One region of the Citricoccus sp. SGAir0253 genome, then DNA from elsewhere that is predicted to be linked to it. Evidence: riboswitches for the same ligand, from Rfam matches in the RefSeq annotation. Region 1 holds a riboswitch; each other region holds the start of a gene.
The links. A riboswitch is a leader RNA that binds a small molecule or an ion and turns the genes downstream of it on or off. The one in region 1 is predicted to bind glycine.
Positions count from the first base shown of each region.

Region 2: another riboswitch for glycine. It lies ahead of gcvH (glycine cleavage system protein GcvH); the one in region 1 lies ahead of gcvP (aminomethyl-transferring glycine dehydrogenase).
Region 3: another riboswitch for glycine. It lies ahead of cycA (D-serine/D-alanine/glycine transporter); the one in region 1 lies ahead of gcvP (aminomethyl-transferring glycine dehydrogenase).
Region 4: another riboswitch for glycine. It lies ahead of E7744_RS14210 (HAAAP family serine/threonine permease); the one in region 1 lies ahead of gcvP (aminomethyl-transferring glycine dehydrogenase).

Region 1 covers NZ_CP039424.1:2,953,507-2,958,641, reverse strand. Annotated here, with positions in the region: gene E7744_RS12915 (PIG-L deacetylase family protein) at 1-358, opposite strand, end outside; gene E7744_RS12910 (TIGR01777 family oxidoreductase) at 448-2,019, opposite strand; gene E7744_RS12905 (SDR family oxidoreductase) at 2,170-3,081, shown strand; glycine riboswitch at 3,153-3,276, shown strand; gene gcvP (aminomethyl-transferring glycine dehydrogenase) at 3,423-5,135, shown strand, end outside.
Region 2 covers NZ_CP039424.1:1,971,356-1,976,490, forward strand. Annotated here, with positions in the region: gene E7744_RS08715 (AMP-binding protein) at 1-1,814, opposite strand, end outside; gene E7744_RS08720 (4'-phosphopantetheinyl transferase superfamily protein) at 1,865-2,428, shown strand; glycine riboswitch at 2,592-2,691, shown strand; gene gcvH (glycine cleavage system protein GcvH) at 3,031-3,411, shown strand; gene glyA (serine hydroxymethyltransferase) at 3,408-4,760, shown strand; gene E7744_RS08735 (L-serine ammonia-lyase) at 4,772-5,135, shown strand, end outside.
Region 3 covers NZ_CP039424.1:652,252-657,386, forward strand. Annotated here, with positions in the region: gene E7744_RS02965 (pyrimidine dimer DNA glycosylase/endonuclease V) at 1-134, opposite strand, end outside; gene cycA (D-serine/D-alanine/glycine transporter) at 319-1,800, opposite strand; glycine riboswitch at 1,951-2,049, opposite strand; TPP riboswitch at 2,232-2,335, shown strand; gene E7744_RS02975 (ECF transporter S component) at 2,426-3,094, shown strand; gene E7744_RS02980 (ABC transporter ATP-binding protein) at 3,254-4,837, shown strand; gene E7744_RS02985 (energy-coupling factor transporter transmembrane protein EcfT) at 4,834-5,135, shown strand, end outside.
Region 4 covers NZ_CP039424.1:3,247,887-3,253,021, reverse strand. Annotated here, with positions in the region: gene E7744_RS14230 (maleylpyruvate isomerase N-terminal domain-containing protein) at 1-185, shown strand, start outside; gene E7744_RS14225 (GNAT family N-acetyltransferase) at 201-806, opposite strand; gene E7744_RS14220 (NADPH-dependent FMN reductase) at 902-1,480, opposite strand; gene E7744_RS14215 (VOC family protein) at 1,605-1,988, shown strand; glycine riboswitch at 2,106-2,205, shown strand; gene E7744_RS14210 (HAAAP family serine/threonine permease) at 2,363-3,745, shown strand; gene E7744_RS14205 (YciI family protein) at 3,791-4,153, opposite strand; gene E7744_RS14200 (SDR family oxidoreductase) at 4,242-4,901, opposite strand; gene E7744_RS14195 (CueP family metal-binding protein) at 5,001-5,135, shown strand, end outside.

The sequences.
Region 1 (5,135 bases):
CCTGGCGGATCACCCGGGCGATGTCCCGGCGCAGGGGCAGGCCGTACTCCAGCATCCCGTCCGGGTGGTCGAGCACGCGCAGGTCGGCCACGCCCACGGCCGCGCACGCGGCGCGCTGCTCGGCCATCCGCAGGGGCCCGACGACGTCCGGCGGCTCGGCCATCCCGGCCTCGCCCGAGGTCATCAGCAGGTAGGTGACCTCCGTGCCGCCGCGGACCCAGGTGGCGACGGCGGCGGAGGTGCCGTACTCCAGGTCGTCCGGGTGGGGCGCGATGCACAGCACGCGCGACCAGTCCGCGTCCGGCACGGGAGGCAGGGGGACGGTGGGGACGGCCGGGCCGGCGGTGTGCTCGCTCACGCCACCAGTCTCGCCGAGGCCGCGGACCGCGGTCGAGGACCCACCTCCGCGAGGCGCGCGCCGGCCCCGCTGCCCGTGTCCGGCCGGCCTCAACGCCCCAGCACGTGCCGCAGGGCGTCCTCGAGCTCCGGGTGCCGGAAGCGGTACCCGGCGGCGAGCGCCCGGTCGGCGCGGACCCGCTGGTCCGCCTCGACGAGCAGCCGGTTGCCCTCGGCGCCGAGGACGAGTTGCGGGGCCACGCGCGGCAGCGGCAGCGCCGCGGGGCGGTGCAGGACGCGGCCCAGGGTCTCGGCGTACTCCCGGGCGCGCAGCGGGGCGGGGGCCACCGCGTTGAGCGGACCCTCCACGGCCTCGGTGAGCACGGCGTGGGCGTACAGGCCCACGATGTCGTCGATCGAGATCCAGCTCTGCCACGGGTCCCGGTCCTGGCCGCCGAGCGGGCCGCCGGTGCCCAGCGGGCCGCCCGCGCCGACGACGAACAGGGGCAGGACCTGCTGCAGGATCCCGCCGGCCGGGGTCTGCACCAGTCCGGTGCGGATCATGGCCGTGCGCACCCCCGACTCGGCGGCGGGCGCCGTCGCGCCCTCCCACTGCCGGCACACGTCGGCCAGGAAGTCGGTCCCGGCCGGGTCGGTCTCCCGCAGCCCCTCGCCGTCGGGGCCGGCGCCGGCGTCGGCCCCGTAGTAGCCGATCCCGGAGGCGCTGACGAGCGCGCGCCGCCGGCCGTCCGCCGCGAGGTCCGCGAGCGTGCGCGCCAGCAGGGACGTGGACGCCTGCCGGGACCGCAGCACCTCGGCCCGGTGGGCCTCGGTCATCCGCCCGCCGATGGTCTCCCCGGAGAGGTTCACGACGACGTCGGCCCGGCGCAGCTGCTCCGGGTCCAGGACCCCGGCGGCCGGGTCCCACGTGATCCCCATGCCGCGGGGCGTGGTGGGGGTGCGGCCGGGCCGCACGAGCGGGACGACCCGGTGGCCGCCGCCGCCGAGCAGGGCCGCGAGCTGGCTCCCGATCAGGCCGCTGGCCCCGGACATGGCGATCGTCAGGGACCGGCCCGCCCCGTCCCCGGCGGCGTGCGCGGCGTGGAAGTCCAGGTCGGCGCGCAGCTGCTCGTGCCGGTAGGCGAACTGGCGGTCGAGTTCGGCCTCGAACTGCTCCCGGGTCCACCGGCCGGTGCGCACGCCCAGCCGGCCGGCCCGGTCCAGGAGCGAGGTGCCGGGCAGCTCGTACTCGACGTGGTCCACCATGAGGCAGCCCGGGGAGCCGTCCGGGGCGTCCGCCTCGCCCGGGGCCGCGTCCTCGAAGGAGTGGGTGTGCACCCACGAGCGCAGCGGGCCGGAGGCCATCTCGTCCCGGAACATGCGGTCCGGCTCGAGGGCGGTGTGCCGGGCCGTCCAGGGCACCTCCGGGGAGAGCCACGCGGGCAGCCGCACGGGCAGGACGGTGCGGGCCAGCCCGGCCGCGGACTCCAGTCCCAGGCCCAGCGAGCCGGGGACGCCGATGCCGAGCCGGGCGACCGAGCCGACGTCGATCCCGTCCGGCTCCTGCCGGACGCTGCCGGCGAACGGCGGGGTGAGGCGGACTAGCGCGCCGGGGCGGGTGAACCAGGCGAAGACGTCCGAGCGGCGGTGGGGGAGCAGGGCGCGGCGTTCGAAGACGGGCATGCCCCTACTCTCGCACCCGGGGACCCGCTCTGGAACAGCGGGTGAGGTGGGCGGGGGCACAGGTGTTCCGGGCGGTGGCCCCGCGGCCTAGGGTGCCAGGGGAGGGGCGGCGGCGCGCCGGCCCCGCGGACGACGACGGAGGGAGCGGCGATGACCCACCACGAGGAACCGCAGGTGGCCCGGCACGCGCAGTCGATGGCGGGACGGGACGGCACCATGCCGCCCCAGCAGCAGGAGCCGCCGGGGCTGACCGCGGCGATGGACCCCGTGCCGGACCACGGGGAGTCCAGCTGGGTCGGCCGGGGCCGGCTCGAGGGGCTGAAGGCCCTCATCTCGGGCGGTGACTCCGGCATCGGCCGGGCGGTGGCGATCGCCTTCGCCCGGGAGGGCGCGGACGTGGCCATCACCTACCTCCCCGAGGAGGAGGAGGACGCCCAGGACGTGGTCGGGTGGATCGACAAGGCGGGGCGCACCGCGGTGACCGTGCCCGGGGACCTGCGCGACGAGCGCGAGTGCGAGCGGATCGCCGCGGAGGCCGTGGCCGGCCTCGGCGGGCTGAACATCCTCGTCAACAACGCCGGGTACCACTGGGCGCGCGGCGAGCCCGGGATCGAGGGGCTGCGGACGGAGGACCTCGAGCGGGCCGTGCGCACCAACCTCTACGGCACGCTGTGGCTCACCCGGGCGTGCGTGCCGCACCTGGGGGCGGGGGACTGCGTCATCAACACGACGTCGGTGCAGGCCTACCAGCCCTCCGAGACGATGATCGACTACGCGGCCACCAAGGCGGCCCTGAACAACGTCACGGCGAACCTCGCCGGCGAACTCGGGCCGAGGGGCATCCGGGTCAACGCGGTGGCCCCCGGCCCGGTCTGGACCCCGCTGCAGCCGGCCACCAAGACCCCGGAAGCGGTCTCCCACATGGGCGCCGACACCCCGCTGGGCCGGATCGGCCAGCCGGCGGAGCTCGCCGGGGCCTACGTGTTCCTCGCCAGTCCGGCCGAGGCGAGCTTCGTCTCCGGCACGGTGGTGGGGGTCACCGGCGGGCTGCCCGTCTTCTGAGCCGTCCGTCCCCGGCCGCAACAGGGAGAGGCGACATCGCCCCGGCTGTGCCAGAATGGGATGCACGCCACACGCCCAGCGCGGGAGAGTGCCGGCGCCGAGGACCCCGGGCACGCCGCCCGGGACCGCGGTCCGGCCGCCGAAGGAGCAAGTTCTCCCCGAGAATCTCTCAGGCCCCCGTACCGCGATGGGAACGGCGTCTCTGAAAAGTGCCCGGCTCCCTTTGCCACGGCCACCGACGGTGCAAGCCCGCATCCTCCAGATGCGGGCGGAATCTCTCAGGTTCATGACAGAGCGGGGAGGGACCGGTCCGTGCCCCCTGTGCTCTGGAGGAGAACCCCATGAATGCCATCGTCAGCCCGATCGCCGCGCCCACCGCGGGCCCGCGCCACGAGCCGCGGGACGCGGCCTCCGCGCCGTTCACCAGCCGCCACATCGGCCCCCGTGCCTCGGACGCCGAGGAGATGCTGTCCTACCTCGGCTACGACTCGCTCGAGGCCCTCGTGGACGCCGCCGTGCCGGCGGACATCCGCCAGCAGGAGCCCCTGGACCTCCCCGAGGCCATGACCGAGGCGGCCGTCCTGGAGGAGCTGCGCTCCATCGCCAACCGCAACGTGGTCAAGACCCAGATGCTCGGCCAGGGCTTCTTCGACACCGTCACGCCGCCGGTCGTGCTGCGCAAGGTGCTGGAGAACCCGGCCTGGTACACCGCCTACACCCCGTACCAGCCGGAGATCTCCCAGGGCCGCCTCGAGGCCCTGCTGAACTTCCAGACCATGGTCGCCGACCTCACCGGCCTGGAGATCGCCAACGCCTCCCTGCTGGACGAGGCCTCCGCCGCCGCCGAGGCCGTGCTGCTGATGCACCGCGGCAACCGCAAGAACGGCAACGGCATCACCCTGATCGACGCCGACCTGTACCCGCAGACCCGCGCCGTGGTCGAGGGCCGCGCCCAGGCCGTCGGCCTGGACGTGCGCGTCGCCGACCTCTCCGCCGGCCTGCCGGAGGAGCTCTCCGCGGACCTGGACGAGAAGGGCCTGTGCGGCATCCTGCTGCAGCAGCCCGGTGACTCCGGCAAGCTGCACGACCACGCCCCCGCCATCGCCGCCGCCAAGGAGCGCGGCGGCATGGTCGCCATCGCCGCCGACCTGCTCTCGCTCGCGCTGGTCGTCCCCCCGGGCGAGCAGGGCGCGGACATCGCGATCGGCAACACCCAGCGCTTCGGCGTGCCGCTGTTCTTCGGCGGCCCGCACGCCGCCTACATGGCCGTCCACAAGGGCCTCGAGCGCCAGCTCCCGGGCCGCCTCGTGGGCGTGTCCCAGGACGCCGCCGGCCGCCCGGCCTACCGCCTGGCCCTGCAGACCCGTGAGCAGCACATCCGCCGCGAGAAGGCCACCTCCAACATCTGCACCGCCCAGGCGCTGCTGGCGATCACCGCCTCGATGTTCGCCGTCTACCACGGCCCGGAGGGCATCCGCGCGATCGCCGAGCACGCCCACCGCCAGGCCTCCCGCCTCGCCGCCGCGCTGCGCTCGGCCGGGTTCCAGTTGGGCCAGGACGCCTTCTTCGACACCCTGCAGGTCTCCGTCCCGGGCCTGGCCCGCACCGTGGTCAACGCGGCCGAGGCCGCCGGCGTGAACCTGCGGTTCGTGGACGCCGGCACCGTCGGCATCTCCTGTGACGAGACCACCACGGACCAGGACCTGCTGGCCGTGCTCTCCGCCTTCGGCGCCCCCGCCGACTCCCTGCCCGCCGGCGTCGGCGCCGGCGAGGCCGGGGACACCGGCACCCCGGGCACCGGCTCCACCACCGGGCACATCCCGGCGGAGCTGCAGCGCTCGAGCGAGTACATGACCCACCCGGTGTTCAACACCTACCGGTCCGAGACCCAGATGCTGCGCTACCTCAAGCGCCTGTCCGGCTACGACCTGGCGCTGGACCGCACCATGATCCCCCTGGGCTCGTGCACCATGAAGCTCAACGCCACCGCCGAGATGGAGTCCATCTCGTGGCCCGAGTTCTGCTCCATCCACCCGTTCGCCCCGGACCACCAG
Region 2 (5,135 bases), 980 kb from region 1:
TCAGGGCCGGCGGCACGGCCGCGCTCCAGGCCGAGCTCCACGAGGTCGGACAGCGGACGGTGGTGCCAGTCGCGCGGCAGGGGCCCGAGGAGCCGCTCCAGCCGGGCCGAGGCCTGCACGTGGCTCAGGGAGTCCCCACCGTGCTGCACGAACGTCCGGTCCAGGTCGGCGGCGTCGAGCACGAGGACCGAGGAGACGGCCGCGGCGACGCCGGCGGCCAGGCGCGTGCGCGCGTCCAGGGGCGCGGTGGCGTCGGCCGCCTCGCCGGCGTGCTCGCCGGCAGCCGGCGCGCGGTCCTGTTCCGGAGCCGTCCCCCGGGGTCCCGGTGCGGCCGGGGCCGCGGTGCGCGGGCCGGCGTCGGGCGCCGTGGCCTGCTCCGCGACGGAGCGCACCAGGGCCGCGCTGGCGGGGCGGTCCACCTTGCCGTTGGGCAGCCGGGGCAGGGGCGCGACGGCGACGGCGACGGCCGCCGGGCCGAGCCCGGAGGCGGTGCCGGCGAGCCGGCGCACCTCGGTGGACACCTCGCGGTCCGCTCGCCCGGCCACGGGCTCGACGGCCACGGTGAGCCGGCTGCCGTCCCCGCCCACGCACGCGCGGTACCCGGCCGTGTCCAGCCGGTCCTCGACCGTGCCGACGTCGATCCGCACGCCCATGACCTTGGTGAAGCCGGAGCGCCGGCCGACCAGCCGGAGCAGGCCGTCGGGGCCGATGCCCCCCAGGTCGCCCGTGCGCAGTTCGTCCAGCATGGCGCCCAGGGCGAGGTCGTCCGGGTGCTCGGCGTAGCCCATCATGACGCCCGGCCCGCGGACCACCACCTCCCCGGCCCCCTCGGCGGCCTCGGGGACGGTCGTGTCCAGGTGCAGGGTCGTGTCCGCGACCGGCCGGCCCACCGAGTCGGGGTGCGCTGCGACCAGGGCGGGGTCCAGCACGCAGATCCGGGCGGTGGCCTCGGTCTGGCCGTACATCACGGACAGCCCCCAGCCGTGGCGCTCGCCCAGCGTCGCCGTGCGGAGCACCCGTTCCGGGCCCATCCGGCCGCCGGCCTGGGCCACGAGGCGCAGCGAGGGGTGCGGCCGGTCCAGCGCACCGGTGGTCTCCATCAGCTCCACGAGGTGCGGCACGACGGCCAGGGTGGTGACGCCGAGCCCGTCGACCGCCGACCAGAAGTCCTCGTCCAGCACCGATCCCTCGTGCAGCACCACGGAGGCGCCGGCCACGAGGTGGGAGTGCAGCACCGAGAGGCCGAAGGTGTAGTGCAGCGGCAACGAGGTGATGGCCCGGTCCTCGGCGGTGAGCGCCAGGGCCTGGGCGATCGCGGCGGCGTTGTGGTGCAGGTTGGCATGGGACAGCCGCACGAGCTTCGGCGAGCCCGTGCTCCCGGAGGTGCTCAGCAGCAGCGCGAGGTCCGGGTGCAGCAGGTGCCGCGGGGCCGCCTGCAGCACCTCGAAGGGGCGCACCGGATCCCCCGTGGCCGTGACGTCCGGGGCGTAGCGCTCGAGCACGGCGGAGGCCCGGTCCTCGCCGGCCGTCACGAGCGCCACGTGGCCGGCCTCGAGGGTGGCCAGGTAGGACAGCACGCCCAGCAGGTCCCGGCCCAGCGGCAGGTGGACGAGCCGGCGGCCCTCGGCCGCGTCCGGCAGCCGCGCCGCGAGGCCGGCGACGGCCGCGCCCAGCTCGGCGTGGGACATCGCCCGGCCGGAGGCGGACACCACCGCCGGGCGGTCGGCGTGGACGGGGTCGGCGAGCGGCGCGAGCGAGGGACGAGTGGGACGGTCGAGCACCGGGGATGGCGTCGACCCGGCGGTCAGGGTCACATAGGTTAGGCTAACCTGCCCCAAATAGCCCAGGCAATCACGAGGTAAATATGACGGTGGAGATCCGGTGGGCTCTGCTCACCGCCGCGCACGCCGGCCTGCTGCCCGTCCTGAGCCCGCTCGAGCGCCGGCGGATCGAGTCCCTCGACCGCCCGGCGGACCGGGCCCGCTCCCTCGTCGCCGCGGCGCTGCTGCGCGTGGCGGTCGCCGAACACCTGGGCCAGTCCCCCGCCGAGGTGGCGGTGGACCGCACCTGCCCCGAGTGCGGCCGGCCCCACGGCGCGCCACGGATCCTCGGCGCCGGACCGACCCCCCCGGTGCCGCACGTCTCCGTGTCCCACTCCGGCCTGCTCGTCGTGGTCGCCCTGGACCCCGGCAGCCCCGTGGGGGTGGACGTCCAGCGCGCAGCCGACCTGGAGGACCCGGCCGGCGCTGCCGCGTGGGCGCGGTCGGAGGCGCTGTTCAAGGCGCGGGCGACCGGCTACGCGGCGGACCGCGTCTCAGTACGTCATCTCGAGGCGCCCCTGGACGGCTACGCCGCCGCCCTGGCGGGCGCGCCGGACCGCCTCGCGTCCCTGCGGGCCAGCCGCTGGGACGGTGCTGCCGGCCGGTGACGGCGGGCGCCGGGGGGCGCCGGGAGGTGGGCGACCGGCCGCCGCCGGAGCGGCGTCGAGGGCCGCCATGGTGTCCCGCCGAGGGCCCGTGGCACGCGACGCGGTTGATCGGGAGGCGCGGGAGCGACTACGCTGTGAGGGCAGTCACAGGCTGCAGGGCCGTTGACGTGCGGCGGGAGAGTCCCGTCCAGCAGCACTGGTCGGGCGCCGAAGGAGCAATTCCTCCCCGGGAAACTCTCAGGCAACCGTACCGCCGCACAGAGGCACATCTGGAAAGTAGCGCGGAGTCACTCCGGGCTCGCCGACGGAGCAACCCCCTCCCCTCCGGGAGGGACGAAAACTCTCAGGCCACGCAACAGATCGGGGAGGAACCACAGACGCCGCGGGCGACCGCGCAGAGACCTGGAGTTCCCCCGATGACCATCACCTCCCTCCGCCCGTGGACCGCCCGCGCGCCCCGGCCCCTGACGGGGTCCGCCGCGCCGTGCTCCGCCCCGGGTCCCGGGGGCTGCGTGGTCCGCGGGTCCGGGTCGTGCGCCGGCGCCCCGGTGTCCTGAACCCTTCCAGATCCAGCCTCACCGTCACGTCCGAGAGGAACACCCATGAGCACTGTCCTGTCCGCACTGCGCTATTCCGCCGAGCACGAGTGGATCGACGGCGCCTCGCCGGCGCGCGTCGGCATCAGCCAGGTGGCCGCCGACGCGCTCGGCGACGTCGTCTACGTGGACCTGCCCGAGGCCGGCTCCACCGTCACCGCCGGCGAGACCTGCGGCGAGATCGAGTCCACCAAGTCCGTCTCCGAGCTGTTCACCCCCGTCACCGGCACGGTGGTGGAGGTCAACGACCAGGTCGTGGACAACCCGGCCCTGGTCAACGAGGACCCGTACGGCGCCGGCTGGCTGTTCACCGTGGAGGTGTCCGAGGAGGGCCCGCTGCTGTCCGCCGCGGAGTACGCCGAGGCCAACGGCGGTGAGCTGGCATGAGCGTCCTCGACCAGGAGATGACCGCCGTTCCGGCGGAGTTGACGCGGTCGCTGGGGGAGCTGGATCCGGAGGTGGCCGGGCTGATCGATGCCGAGCTGGACCGGCAGCGTTCGGGCCTGGAGATGATCGCCTCGGAGAACCACACGGCCGCGGCGGTGATGGCCGCCCAGGGCTCGGTGCTGACGAACAAGTACGCCGAGGGCTACCCGGGCAAGCGGTACTACGGCGGGTGCGAGCACGTGGACGCGATCGAGACGATCGCGATCGAGCGGGCCAAGGCCCTGTTCGGGGCGGGCTTCGCCAACGTCCAGCCGCACTCCGGGGCCCAGGCCAACGCCTCGGTGATGCACGCGCTGATCCGTCCCGGGGACACGGTGCTGGGCCTGGACCTGGCCCACGGCGGGCACCTGACCCACGGGATGCGCCTGAACTTCTCCGGCCGGCTCTACGACATCGTCGCCTACGGGGTGGACGAGGCCACCCACCGGGTGGACATGGACCAGGTCGCCGCCCTGGCCCGGGCGCACCGGCCCAAGCTGATCGTGGCCGGCTGGTCGGCCTACCCCCGCCAGCTGGACTTCGCCGCGTTCCGGGCGATCGCCGACGAGGTCGGGGCGTACCTGATGGTGGACATGGCCCACTTCGCCGGGCTGGTGGCCACCGGGCTGCACCCGAACCCGGTCCCGCACGCCCACGTGGTGACCTCCACCACGCACAAGACCCTGGCCGGCCCGCGCGGGGGGATCATCCTGACCAACGACGCCGAGATCGCCAAGAAGGTCAACTCCGCGGTGTTCCCCGGCCAGCAGGGCGGGCCGCTGGAGCACGTGATCGCCGGCAAGGCGGTCGCGTTCCGGATCGCCGCCGGCCAGGCGTTCGCCGACCGGCAGGCCCGGACCCTGGCCGGGGCGCGGATCCTGGCCGAGCGGCTCACCGCTGAGGACGTGGCCGGGCACGGGATCACCGTGCTGACCGGGGGCACCGACGTGCACCTGGTGCTGGTGGACCTGCGCGACTCGTCCCTGGACGGCCGGCAGGGCGAGGACCTGCTGGCGCAGGTGGAGATCACCATCAACCGCAACGCGGTCCCGTTCGACCCGCGCCCGCCGATGGTCACCTCCGGGCTGCGGATCGGCACCCCGGCCCTGGCCACCCGCGGGTTCGGCGAGGCCGCCTTCACCGAGGTCGCCGAGATCATCGCCGCCACCCTGGTCGCCGGGGCCACCGCCGCCGCCAACGGCACCGAGGTCCCCGACACCGTCCTGGCCGGACTGCGCGACCGCGTCACCGCCCTGGCCACCACCCACCCCCTGTACCCGGAACTGGCGCCCCTGGCGCCCGGACTGTAAGGAGTCGCAGCATGGCCATCAGTGTCTTCGACCTCTTCACCGTCGGCATCGGTCCCTCCAGCTCCCACACCGTGGGACCGATGCGGGCCGCCCGCCGTTTCGCCCAGACCCTCGCCGAGGGCGGGCTGCTGGAGCGCACGGAGGGACTGCGGGTGGACGTCTACGGTTCGCTCGCCGCGACCGGCCGCGGCCACGGCACCTTCACCGCGATCCTGCTCGGCCTCGAGGGCTACGACCCCGAGGTCGTGCTCCCGGACCAGGTGGAGGAGCGCCTCGCCTCGATCGCCTCGACCGGGACGCTGGCCCTCTGCTCGGCCCTCGGGGCCGGGAAGGACCTGCCGTTCACGGTCGAGGACATGGTCCAGCACCCGCTGA
Region 3 (5,135 bases), 1.0 Mb from region 1:
CGCTCGAGCTGGGGGTGGGAGCGGTAGCCGCGGGTCCGTCCGGCCAGCACGGCCTGGGCCAGCAGGGCCTCCCGCCAGCCGCCCGTGAGGCCGGGGCGGTCGAGGTACTTCGGGTGCAGGGTCCACAGGCGCATGGTCCCATCATCGCGCGCCTGCGCCGGTGGGCGCCGGACGGGACGCACCGGTGGGTGCCGGGCCGGAGAGGCCGACGGGCGCCGGACCGGAGAGGCCGACGGGCGCCGGACCGGAAACGCCGACGGGTGCCGGACCGGATGGTCCGACGCCCGTCGGGTCGGGAGGGGGTGGCCTCCGCCGGGGTCAGCGGGTGGGGGTGGGCTGGCCGGTGGTGGCGTGGCGTTGCTGGTACTCCCGGGCCACCTTGGCGTCGTGGGCGGCGCGCAGGGCCTGGTGCTCGGGGTTGCGGCGCAGCACGAGGTAGCCGGCGCCGAGGGCGAGGAACCAGGCCGGGGTGGACAGCAGGGCGGCCAGGGTGTCGGGCTGGGTGGTCAGGGCCCAGACGACGAATCCGAAGAAGCCGAGGACCACGTAGGGCATGAAGGACCCGCCGGGCATCTTGAACGCGCTGGCCGCGTGCAGGTGGGGGCGGCGGTGCCGGTAGACGAGGTAGCTGACCAGGATGATGGACCACACGAACATGAAGCACAGCGCGGAGATGGTGGTGACCAGGGTGAAGGCCTCGGCGACCCCGCCCTCGGCGTAGAGCAGGGCGACCCCGGCCAGCAGGAACATGCAGGAGAACAGCAGGGCGTTGCGCGGCACCTGCCGGGAGGACAGGCGGGCGAAGCGCTGGGGGGCGTCGCCCTCCTGGGCCAGGCCGTAGATCATCCGGGAGGTGGAGTAGATCCCGGAGTTCGCCGAGGAGGTCGCGGAGGTGAGCACGATGAAGTTGACCACCCCGGCGGCCCCGGCGAGCCCGGCCAGGGCGAACATGCCCACGAAGGGGGACTCCTCGGCGCTGTAGGCGGTCCAGGGCTTGACGGCCATCAGCACGACCAGGGCGCCGACGTAGAACAGCAGGATGCGCACCGGGATGGAGTTGATCGCCCGGGGCAGGGTCTTCTCGGGGTCCTTGGCCTCGGCGGCGGTGGTGCCGACCAGCTCGATGCCCACGAAGGCGAACACGGCGATCTGGAACCCGGCCACGAAGCCCATGAACCCGGTGGGGAACATCCCGCCCTCGGTCCACAGGTTGGCGAACGCCGCCCGGGTGCCGTCGGACTCGAAGCCGGTGATGATCATCACCAGGCCCACCACGATCAGGGCCAGGATGGCCACGATCTTGACCAGGGCGAACCAGAACTCGGTCTCGCCGAAGGCCTTGACCGAGGGCAGGTTCAGCCCCACCAGCAGCACGATGCACACCACCGCGGGGATCCACAGGGGCAGCTCGGCCCACCAGAAGGACACGTAGTGGGCGATGGCGACCACGTCGGCGATGCCGGTGACGACCCAGCAGAACCAGTAGGTCCAGCCGGTGAAGAACCCGGCCCAGGGGCCCAGGATGTCCGCGGCGAAGTCCGCGAAGCTCTTGTACTCGGTGTTGCTCAGCAGCAGCTCGCCCATGGCGCGCATGACGAAGAACAGCATGAACCCGATGATCATGTAGACGAAGATCACCGAGGGCCCGGCCACCGAGATGGTCTTGCCCGAGCCCATGAACAGGCCGGTGCCGATGGCCCCGCCGATCGCGATCAGCTGGATGTGGCGGTTGGACAGCGCCCGCTCCAGGTGCGGGGACTGCGGGGTCTCACTCGCAGGACGTGCTTGGGTAGTGGTCATCGAGGAACTCCAGGGGTTGCGCGGTGTCCGCGTCGTCGGTGGGTTCCTCCCCCTCTGTTGCACGGCCTGAGAGTTTTCGCCCCACCCGGACCCGGGGGAACCTGCTCCGTCGGCGAGCACGGGCGAGACCGCGCTACTTTCCAGAGATGCCTCGGTGCGGCGGTACGGGGACCTGAGAGTTTCCCGGGGAGGAAATTGCTCCTACGGTGCCCGACCGGATGACGGACGGGACTCTCCCGCCGCACGTCAACGGCTATTTCGTTGTGACAGCCATCACATCCTAGGGGCAATGAATGAGGAATGCAACGATTTCCTGCGCAGTGCCCCGCCGCGCGGCCGACGGCCGGGCCCTCCCGCCCGGTGGCGGCCCAATGGAAGGTGGGCCTCCGCCCGGACGCCGACCGGCCGGGTGGACTATGATGGACGCACATCTGGAACGACAGGGGAGCGCCTCACGGCGCTGAGAGTGCGCGCAGCGCAGACCCTCGAACCTGCCCCGGCTAGCACCGGCGAAGGAAGTCGAGTTCTCCGGTGGACCGCGGGGCGGGCATCCCGCACGGCCCAGGCCGTGCCGTGCCGGCCTCCCGGGTACACCCCCCTCCTTGGATCCTTGAGGAGGACGACCATGGGCCCCGCCCACCACACCCACCCCACCGACCGGTCCGCCCGGACCGGCACCGCCGCCGCCGGCCGGCGGCCCGTCCCCACGCGCCGCAACTGGCGCGTGGTGGACATCGTCGTGGCCGCCGTCATCGCCGTGGCCAGCGGCGTCATCTTCTGGGCCTGGAACCTGGCCTACGCCGGGATCGGCGGCCTGTTCTTCGCCTTCCCGCCCTCGGCCGGGCTCGTGGCCGGCATGTGGCTGTTCCCGGCCGTGCTCGGCGGTCTCGTCATCCGCCGGCCCGGCGCGGCCCTGTTCACCGAGCTGGTGGCCGCGGCCGTCTCCGCCCTGCTGGGCTCCCAGTGGGGCCTGACCGTGCTGGCCTCCGGGCTGGTCCAGGGCCTCGGCGCCGAGCTGGTGCTGCTGGCCTTCCTGTACCGCCGCTTCACCCTGCCCGTGGCGCTGCTCGCCGGCCTGGCCACGGGCGTGTTCGGCGGCGTCAACGACGCCTTCGTCCAGAACTGGTTCCCCGAGTACACCCTCGAGTGGAAGTGGATCTACGTCGCCTGCGTGGGCGTCTCCGGGCTGGTCATCGCGGGCCTGCTGTCCTGGCTCGCCACCCGGGCCCTCGCGGCCACCGGGGCGCTGTCCGCCCTGGCCTCCCGCGGGGCGCACCGGGAACCGGTGGCCTGATCCGTGCCCGAGGCAGTGCAGTCGCCGCCCGCGTCCCGGCGCCGGGCCCCGACGCCGGCCCCGCCCCTGGGGGACTCGCAGCTGCAGGGCTCGGCCGGCTCCCGGCCGGGCGCCGTCCGGGAGGGACGCGCGCCGGCCCGACCGGCGGGCGGCGCCACCATCACGGCCTCCGGCTGGGGCTGGCGGCACGCCGGCCGGGAGCGCGCCGCCGTCGCCGGCCTGGACCTCGTGGTGCCGGCCGGCCAGCGGGTGCTGCTGGCGGGGCCCTCCGGGGCCGGCAAGTCCACCCTCCTGTACGCCCTGGCCGGAGTGCTGGACCCCGCGGACGAGTCCGAGGAGACCGGCCGGCTGCTGCTGGACGGGGTGCCCACGCACGCGCTGCGGGGCCGCGCCGGGCTCGTGCAGCAGGACCCGGAGACGCAGGTCATCCTCTCCCGCGTGGGGGACGACGTGGCGTTCGGGGCCGAGAACCTGTGCGTGCCCCGGGAGGAGACGTGGGCGCGCGTGCGCCGCGCGCTGGACGCCGTGGGGCTCGGCGAGGCCGAGGGCATCTCGCTGTCCCGGGACACCGCCCGGCTCTCCGGCGGGCAGAAGCAGCGGATGGCGCTGGCCGGGATCCTGGCCATGCGCCCGCCGCTCGTGCTGCTCGACGAGCCGACCGCGAACCTGGACCCCGCCGGGGTGCTCGAGGTCCGCGACGCCGTGCTCGCCGTGGTCGAGGCCACGGGGGCCACGCTCGTGGTCGTGGAGCACCGGCTGGGCACGTGGGCCGAGCACGTGGACCGGTTGCTCGTCCTCGAGCCCGGCGGCGGGATCAGCCACGACGGGACCCCCGCGGAGCTGCTCGGCCCGGGCGCCGTGCGCGAGGAGCTGGCGGCCGCCGGCGTCTGGGTCCCGGGCGTGGTCCCCCAGCCGGTCCCCGCCCCGCCCTCCGCCATCGAGCGGTCGAATCCGCCCCGCCGAAGCCCCGTTCCGGGCCCGGACCGGGGCGGAATCGACCTGCAGGTGCCCGGTGGGGGGCTGCTGGCGGCGCGGGGACTGGCCGTGTCCCGCGAACCGGTGCGCCCGGGATGGCGACGCCGGCTCGGCCCGCCGCCCGTCCCGGTCCAGCGAGACCTGGACCTCACCGTGGGACCCGGGGAGGCCGTCGTCGTGACGGGGCCGAACGGGGCCGGGAAGTCCACCCTGCTGCTCACCCTCGCCGGGCTGCTGCCGGCCCACGGCGGCACCCTGCGCGCCGGGCCGGCGCTCAAGGGCGCCGACGGGGACCGGCTGCCGGACGACCCGGGCCGCTGGCGCGCCGCGGACCTGGTCAGCCGGATCGGCACGGTCTTCCAGGAGCCCGAGCACCAGTTCGTGGCCACCACTGTGCGGGAGGAGTTGGTGTTCGGCCCGCGGCACGCCCGCGACCCGCGGACCCGCCAGCGGCTGTTCACGGACGAGGAGGCCGCGGCCCGCGCCGACGAGCTGCTCGCGGTGCTGGGCCTGTCCGCCCTCGCCGACGTCAACCCCTTCACCCTCTCCGGCGGGGAGAAACGGCGGCTGTCCGTGGCCACCGTGCTGGCCGCCGGCCCGCGCCTCGTCTTCCTCGACGAGCCGACGTTCGGCCAGGACGCCGTCACGTGGGCCGTGCTCACCGGGCTGCTGCGGCGGCTCGTGGCCGAGGGCCGCTCCGTGGTGGCCGTGACGCACGACGCCGACTTCGCCGCCGCGCTCGGCGCCCGGGTGGTGGAGCTGTCATGACGGCGGCCGCCCCCTCCCGGCCGGTGGCCGTGTCCGTGTTCGAGCGGGCCAACCCGCTCGCCAAGCTGCTGGCCCTGCTGCCCGTCACCGTGGTGCTCGTGGCCTCGATGGACTGGGTGTCCTCGGGCATCGTGCTCCTCGCCGCGGTGGCGCTGCTGCCGCTGTCCGGGATCCGCACCGGGGAGTTCCTGCGCCGGGCGTGGCTGCTCGTGGCGGCGGCCCTCGCCTCCGCCTGGGGCACCGCCCTCGTGGGGGAGGACTCCGGGCGGGTGCTGCTGGCCGCCGGGCCGCTGGACGT
Region 4 (5,135 bases), 290 kb from region 1:
ACCACCGCCTCACGGACGAGGAGCTCGCCGAGGTCGATGCCGCCGTGGACGGCTACGGCCAGGCCGCCTACGCCCCCGGCATCTTCAAGGAGGCCGTGCCCGTGGCCCCGGGCGCCTCCCGCCAGGAGCAGGTGCTGGGGCGCACGGGCCGCGCGGTGCGGCGGCGGCGCCCCCAGACCCTCTGAGCCCGGTCCAGGGGCTCAGGCCCCCGGACCGCCCCGCCACTCCGCGGCGAGCAGCCCGTAGACGAGGGTGTCCGTCCACTCGCCCTTGATGAGCCAGTCCTGGCGCAGCAGCCCCTCGCGCCGGAACCCCAGGCGCTCGCAGAGCCGCGCCGAGGCGGTGTTGCGGGCGTCCATCCGCGCCCGCACCCGGTGCATGCCGTAGTGCCCGAACGCGAGGTCCAGCAGGGCTCCCGCCGCCTCCGTGGCCAGCCCGCGGCCGCCCGCGTCCGGGTCGAACACCCAGCTGACCTCGCCGAGGGACAGCGTCCCGTCCACGGCCCACAGGGACAGGTCCCCGACGACGGCGCCCGCCGGCGCCGGCGGGACCGCCGGGGGCACCTCCTCGGCGACGAGGCACACGGCGAACCCGGCGGCCTCGATGTGCAGCCGGCCCGAGCGCAGCGACGCCTCCCGGTGGGCCTTCTCCCCGTCCCACGGGCCGTCCAGCAGGTACCGGGTGGTGTCCTCGCGGCGGTAGTAGCGCAGCAGGGCCGGGGCGTCCGCCTCGCGGACGTAGCGCAGCACGAGTCGCTCGGTGTGCAGGGGCACGGGGGGCGGCGGGGCCGGCGTCGGGCGCGTCACCGGTCCTCCCGATCCCCGGGCCGTGCCCCGGGGGTGGGGAGGCGGCCCGGCGCCGTCCGCACCGGTGCGGGGGAGTCCATGGGATCCCGCCGGGCTCAGCCGCGCACGGCGGCGCGCTCGGCGCGCGCGGGGGTCACGGCGCGCGTGAGCTCCACGAGCCGGTGCAGGACCTTGGCCAGGGAGCGGTCATGGTGGTCGGTCAGGGCCAGCTCGCCGCCCGGGAAGTCCGTGCGCCGCACGAGGTTCACGGAGTCGCCCACCACGTGCATGTTGTACGCGGCGGTGGTGATCCGCCAGGCCTCGTTGGCCCGCACGCCGCCGAGGCCGCCGTAGGCCACGATCGCCAGCGTCTTGTCCATCCACTGGCGCGAGAGCAGGTCGTAGGCGTTCTTGAACGCGCCCGGGATGTTCCGGTTGTACTCGGGGGTGATGAACACGAAGCCGTCGCAGGCCGCGACGGCGTCCCGCCAGCGGTGCACCTCGGCCGGCCCGTCCTCGGCCTGCGCCCAGTCCTCGTCCGTCATCAGGGGCAGGTCGAAGTCCTTGAGGTCCAGCACCTCCCACTCCACCTCCGCGCCGGCGTCCAGCGCGCGGGCCCGGGCGGCCACCCAGTCGCCGACCGATGCGCCCAGGCGCCCCTCGCGAACCGATCCGATGACGATGCCGATCCTCATGACGTGGTCCTCCCGGGTGCCGTGGTGGCGGACGTGGTGGCGGATGTGGTGGCGGGGCCGGTGCCCCGCCACCACACTAGGGGGTGACGCCGCGGCAGCGCGGCCCTGCGGAGAGGACCAGCCCATGAAGATCACCCAGGCCCACCTGCTCGTCGACGACCAGGACGCCGCCAAGAGGTTCTACACCGAGGTGCTCGGTCTCGAGGTGGAGACCGACTACGCCGCCGGGGACTTCCGCTGGCTCTCGCTGCGCGCCCCGGGGCCCGACGGCGGCGCCTCGCTGGTGCTCGGCCGTGCGGAGGGTGCCGCGCGGGCCTACCAGGAGGAGACCCGCGCGGCGGGGAGACCCGCCTTCGCGATGACCCTGACCGGCGGTGCCGAGGAGTTCGAGCAGGTCCGGGCCCGCGGCGCCCGCGTGGTCATGGAGCCGACCCGGCAGCAGTACGGCGGCACGGACGCGCTGGTGGACGACACGGTGGGCAACCTCATCTGCCTGCACCAGGACTGAGCGCCGCACCGGCCCGCCCGGCCGCGCCTCCGGACCGGCTTATACGCCCCCGGCGGCGGATGCGCGAATTCGCCCCCGCGTGTGAGGCGCATTACAGTGTCCTCCCGGAATCAGCCACTGAGCGGTCCGGGAGAGATCCCGCTCCACCCGGATGCGCGACGCCGACGGAGCAAGCCCTCCCCGGGAAACTCACAGGCACCCGTACCGGACCGCTGGGCACCTCTGGAGAGCGCCGCCACACCCACGCGCGGCCACCGACGGGGCAAGCGGGCCGCCCGGCAACGGGCGGAGCGGCGCGAACACTCTCAGGTCCACGGACAGAGCGGGGAGGACACGCAGGGACCGACCGTCCCCCGTCCACCTGAGGAGTACCCATGGAACCCCGCCCCACCGGGCCCGCCACCGGGACCGAGGCCGGCCCGGCCGCCGTCGGGACCGACGCCGGCCCCGCCGCGCCGACCGCCACCCTCGTCCGCGAGGGCCGAGCCGGCGGCACCGCGGCCGGCCCCGCCGCCGACAGTCCCGCCGCGCCGCGCTGGAACCGCTTCGACACGAGCTGGACGATCGGGCTGTTCGGCACTGCCGTGGGCGCCGGCGTGCTGTTCCTGCCGATCAACGCCGGCCTGGGCGGGCTGTGGCCGCTGCTGGTCGCCACGGTGCTGATCTGGCCCATGACCTACCTCTCCCACCGCGCCCTGTCCCGCATGGTGTGCGCCTCCCCGCGCCCGGACCGGGACATCACCGGCGTGGTGGCGGACTACTTCGGCCCGGCCGCCGGCCGCGTGGTCACCGTCCTGTACTTCCTGGCGATCTTCCCGATCGTGCTGATCTACGGCGTGGGCATCACCAACACCGTGGACAGCCTCATGGTGAACCAGCTCGGTCTGGACCCGTGGCCGCGCTGGCTGCTGTCCGGGGTGCTCGTGCTGCTGATGTCCGCCGTGATGGTGGCCGGCCAGCGCGTCATGCTGGTGGTCACCCAGTGGCTCGTCTACCCGCTGATCGCCGTGCTGTTCGCCGTCACCCTGCTGCTGATCCCGTCCTGGTCCCTCGAGGGCTTCGGCGCCGTGCCCGCCGCGGGCGACTTCGGGATGTCCCTGTGGCTGATGATCCCGGTGCTCGTCTTCGCCTTCAACCACTCCCCGGCGATCTCCCAGTTCTCCCTGTCCCTGCGCCGCGAGTACGGCGCGGGCTCGGTGCGGAAGGCCTCCTCCATCCTGCGCGTCACCGCGACCCTGCTGGTGGTCTTCACCATGGGCTTCGTGTGGTCCTGCGTGCTCGCCCTCGGCCCGGAGGGGCTGCAGGAGGCCAAGGACGCCAACCTGCCCGTGCTCTCGCACCTGGCCAACGTCATGGGCCTGCCGGTCATCGCCTGGCTGGGCCCCGCGGTGGCCGTGACCGCGATCGGCTCGTCCTTCTTCGGCCACTGGCTCGGCGCCTTCGAGGGCGCCCAGGGCATCGTGCGCGGCATGGTGGACCCGCAGGCCCGGCGCATCCCCGACCGCGCCCTGCGGATCGGCATCAGCGTGTTCCTCATCGCCAGCACGTGGCTGGCGGGCGTGCTCAACCCGAGCATCCTGGGGCTCATCGAGTCGTTGGCCGGGCCGGTCATCGCCGCCGTGCTCTACCTGATGCCCATGTACGCCATCCGGAAGGTGCCCGCCCTGGCGCCCTTCCGCGGCGCGCTGTCCAACGTGTTCGTGGTGGTCGCCGGAGTGGTGGCCGTGGGCGGGATCCTGCTCGGCCTCGTCGGCTGAGCCGGTCCCCGGCGGGAGGCGCTCGGGCGCGCCCGACGGCGGCGCTCAGCCCTGGAGGGGCCGGAGCTCCACGCGCTGGCCGCACGCCCGCGAGGCGCGGGTGGCGATCTCCCGCGCCTGCTCGGGCCCCGAGGCCTCCACGATCCAGAACCCGCCCATGGACTCCATGGACTTCGCGAGCGGACCCTGGGTGACCCGTGGCTCCTCCCGCCGGCCGTCCACCACGGAGGCCAGCTCCGGGGCGTCCAGCCCGCAGGCGAAGACCCAGGCCCCCTCGGCCTGGAGCTGCTCGTTGAACTCGCCGACGGCCTGGAACGCCGCCTGCATCTCCTCCTCGGATCCGTAGGGGCCCGTGGGCCGCTGCTGGATGCCGGGGGCGTGCCAGACGGAGATCATGAACTGGGGCATGGCGTCCTCCTCGGACGGCTGGGACGGCTGGGACGGCTGGGACGGCTGGGACGGCTGGGGGGTGGGTACTCCGGCGGGGGCCGGGGACTCAGGAGGCGGCGACGGCGGCGACGATGGGCTCCTCGCCGTCCACGAACTCGTACTGGTGGCCGACGGCGTGCTCGGCGGCCAGCACCACGCGGATCGCCTCGGCGACGTTGCCGCGCGAGGTCTCCCGGCGCTCGCCGACCGACTCCGGGCTCGCGAGCCGGATCCGGCCCGTGGGCTCGTCCAGCGTCAGCGCGCCCGGGCCGAGGATGGTCCAGTCCAGCCCGGAGCGGCGCAGGTGCTCGTCCGCGGCAGCCTTGGCCTCGGCGTACGCGTGGAAGGAGTCGTCCTCCGGGATGCCGTGGTCCGGACGGGCGCCCAGGTAGGACACCATGACGTAGCGCCGCACGCCGGCCTGCTCGGCGGCGTCCATGGACCGGATGGCGGCGTCCCGGTCCACCGCGTAGGTGCGCCGCGGGTCGCCCCCGCCGGCCCCGGCCGACCAGACGATCGCGTCCTGGCCGGCGAACGCGCTCGCCAGCTCGTCCTGCGAGGCGGTCTCCACGTCCAGCACGAGCGGGGTGGCGCCCGCGGCCTCCACGTCCCCGGCGTGCTCCGGATTGCGGATCACGGCCGTGACCTCGTGCCCCTCGCGGGCCAGCAGGGGAGCGGTGAGCAGGGCGACCTTGCCGTGTCCGCCGATGATCAGGTATTTCGCCATGCGTGGGGTCCTTCCGTCCGGGTGCGGTCTCCTCCCGCCACTGTGTCACCGTGACGGCCGGGAAGGCCAGTGCCTTCGGCTCCCGGCAGAATGGAGGCCATGACGTCTTCCCTCCACCGAGTCCTCGGGGCGGCCGCGGCCGTCCTCCTGCTGGCCGGCTGCTCCGCACCGGCCGCCACCCCGGGTGCCGACGGCGGCGCCTCCGGTTCCGCGTCCGGTTCGTCCCCGGCGACG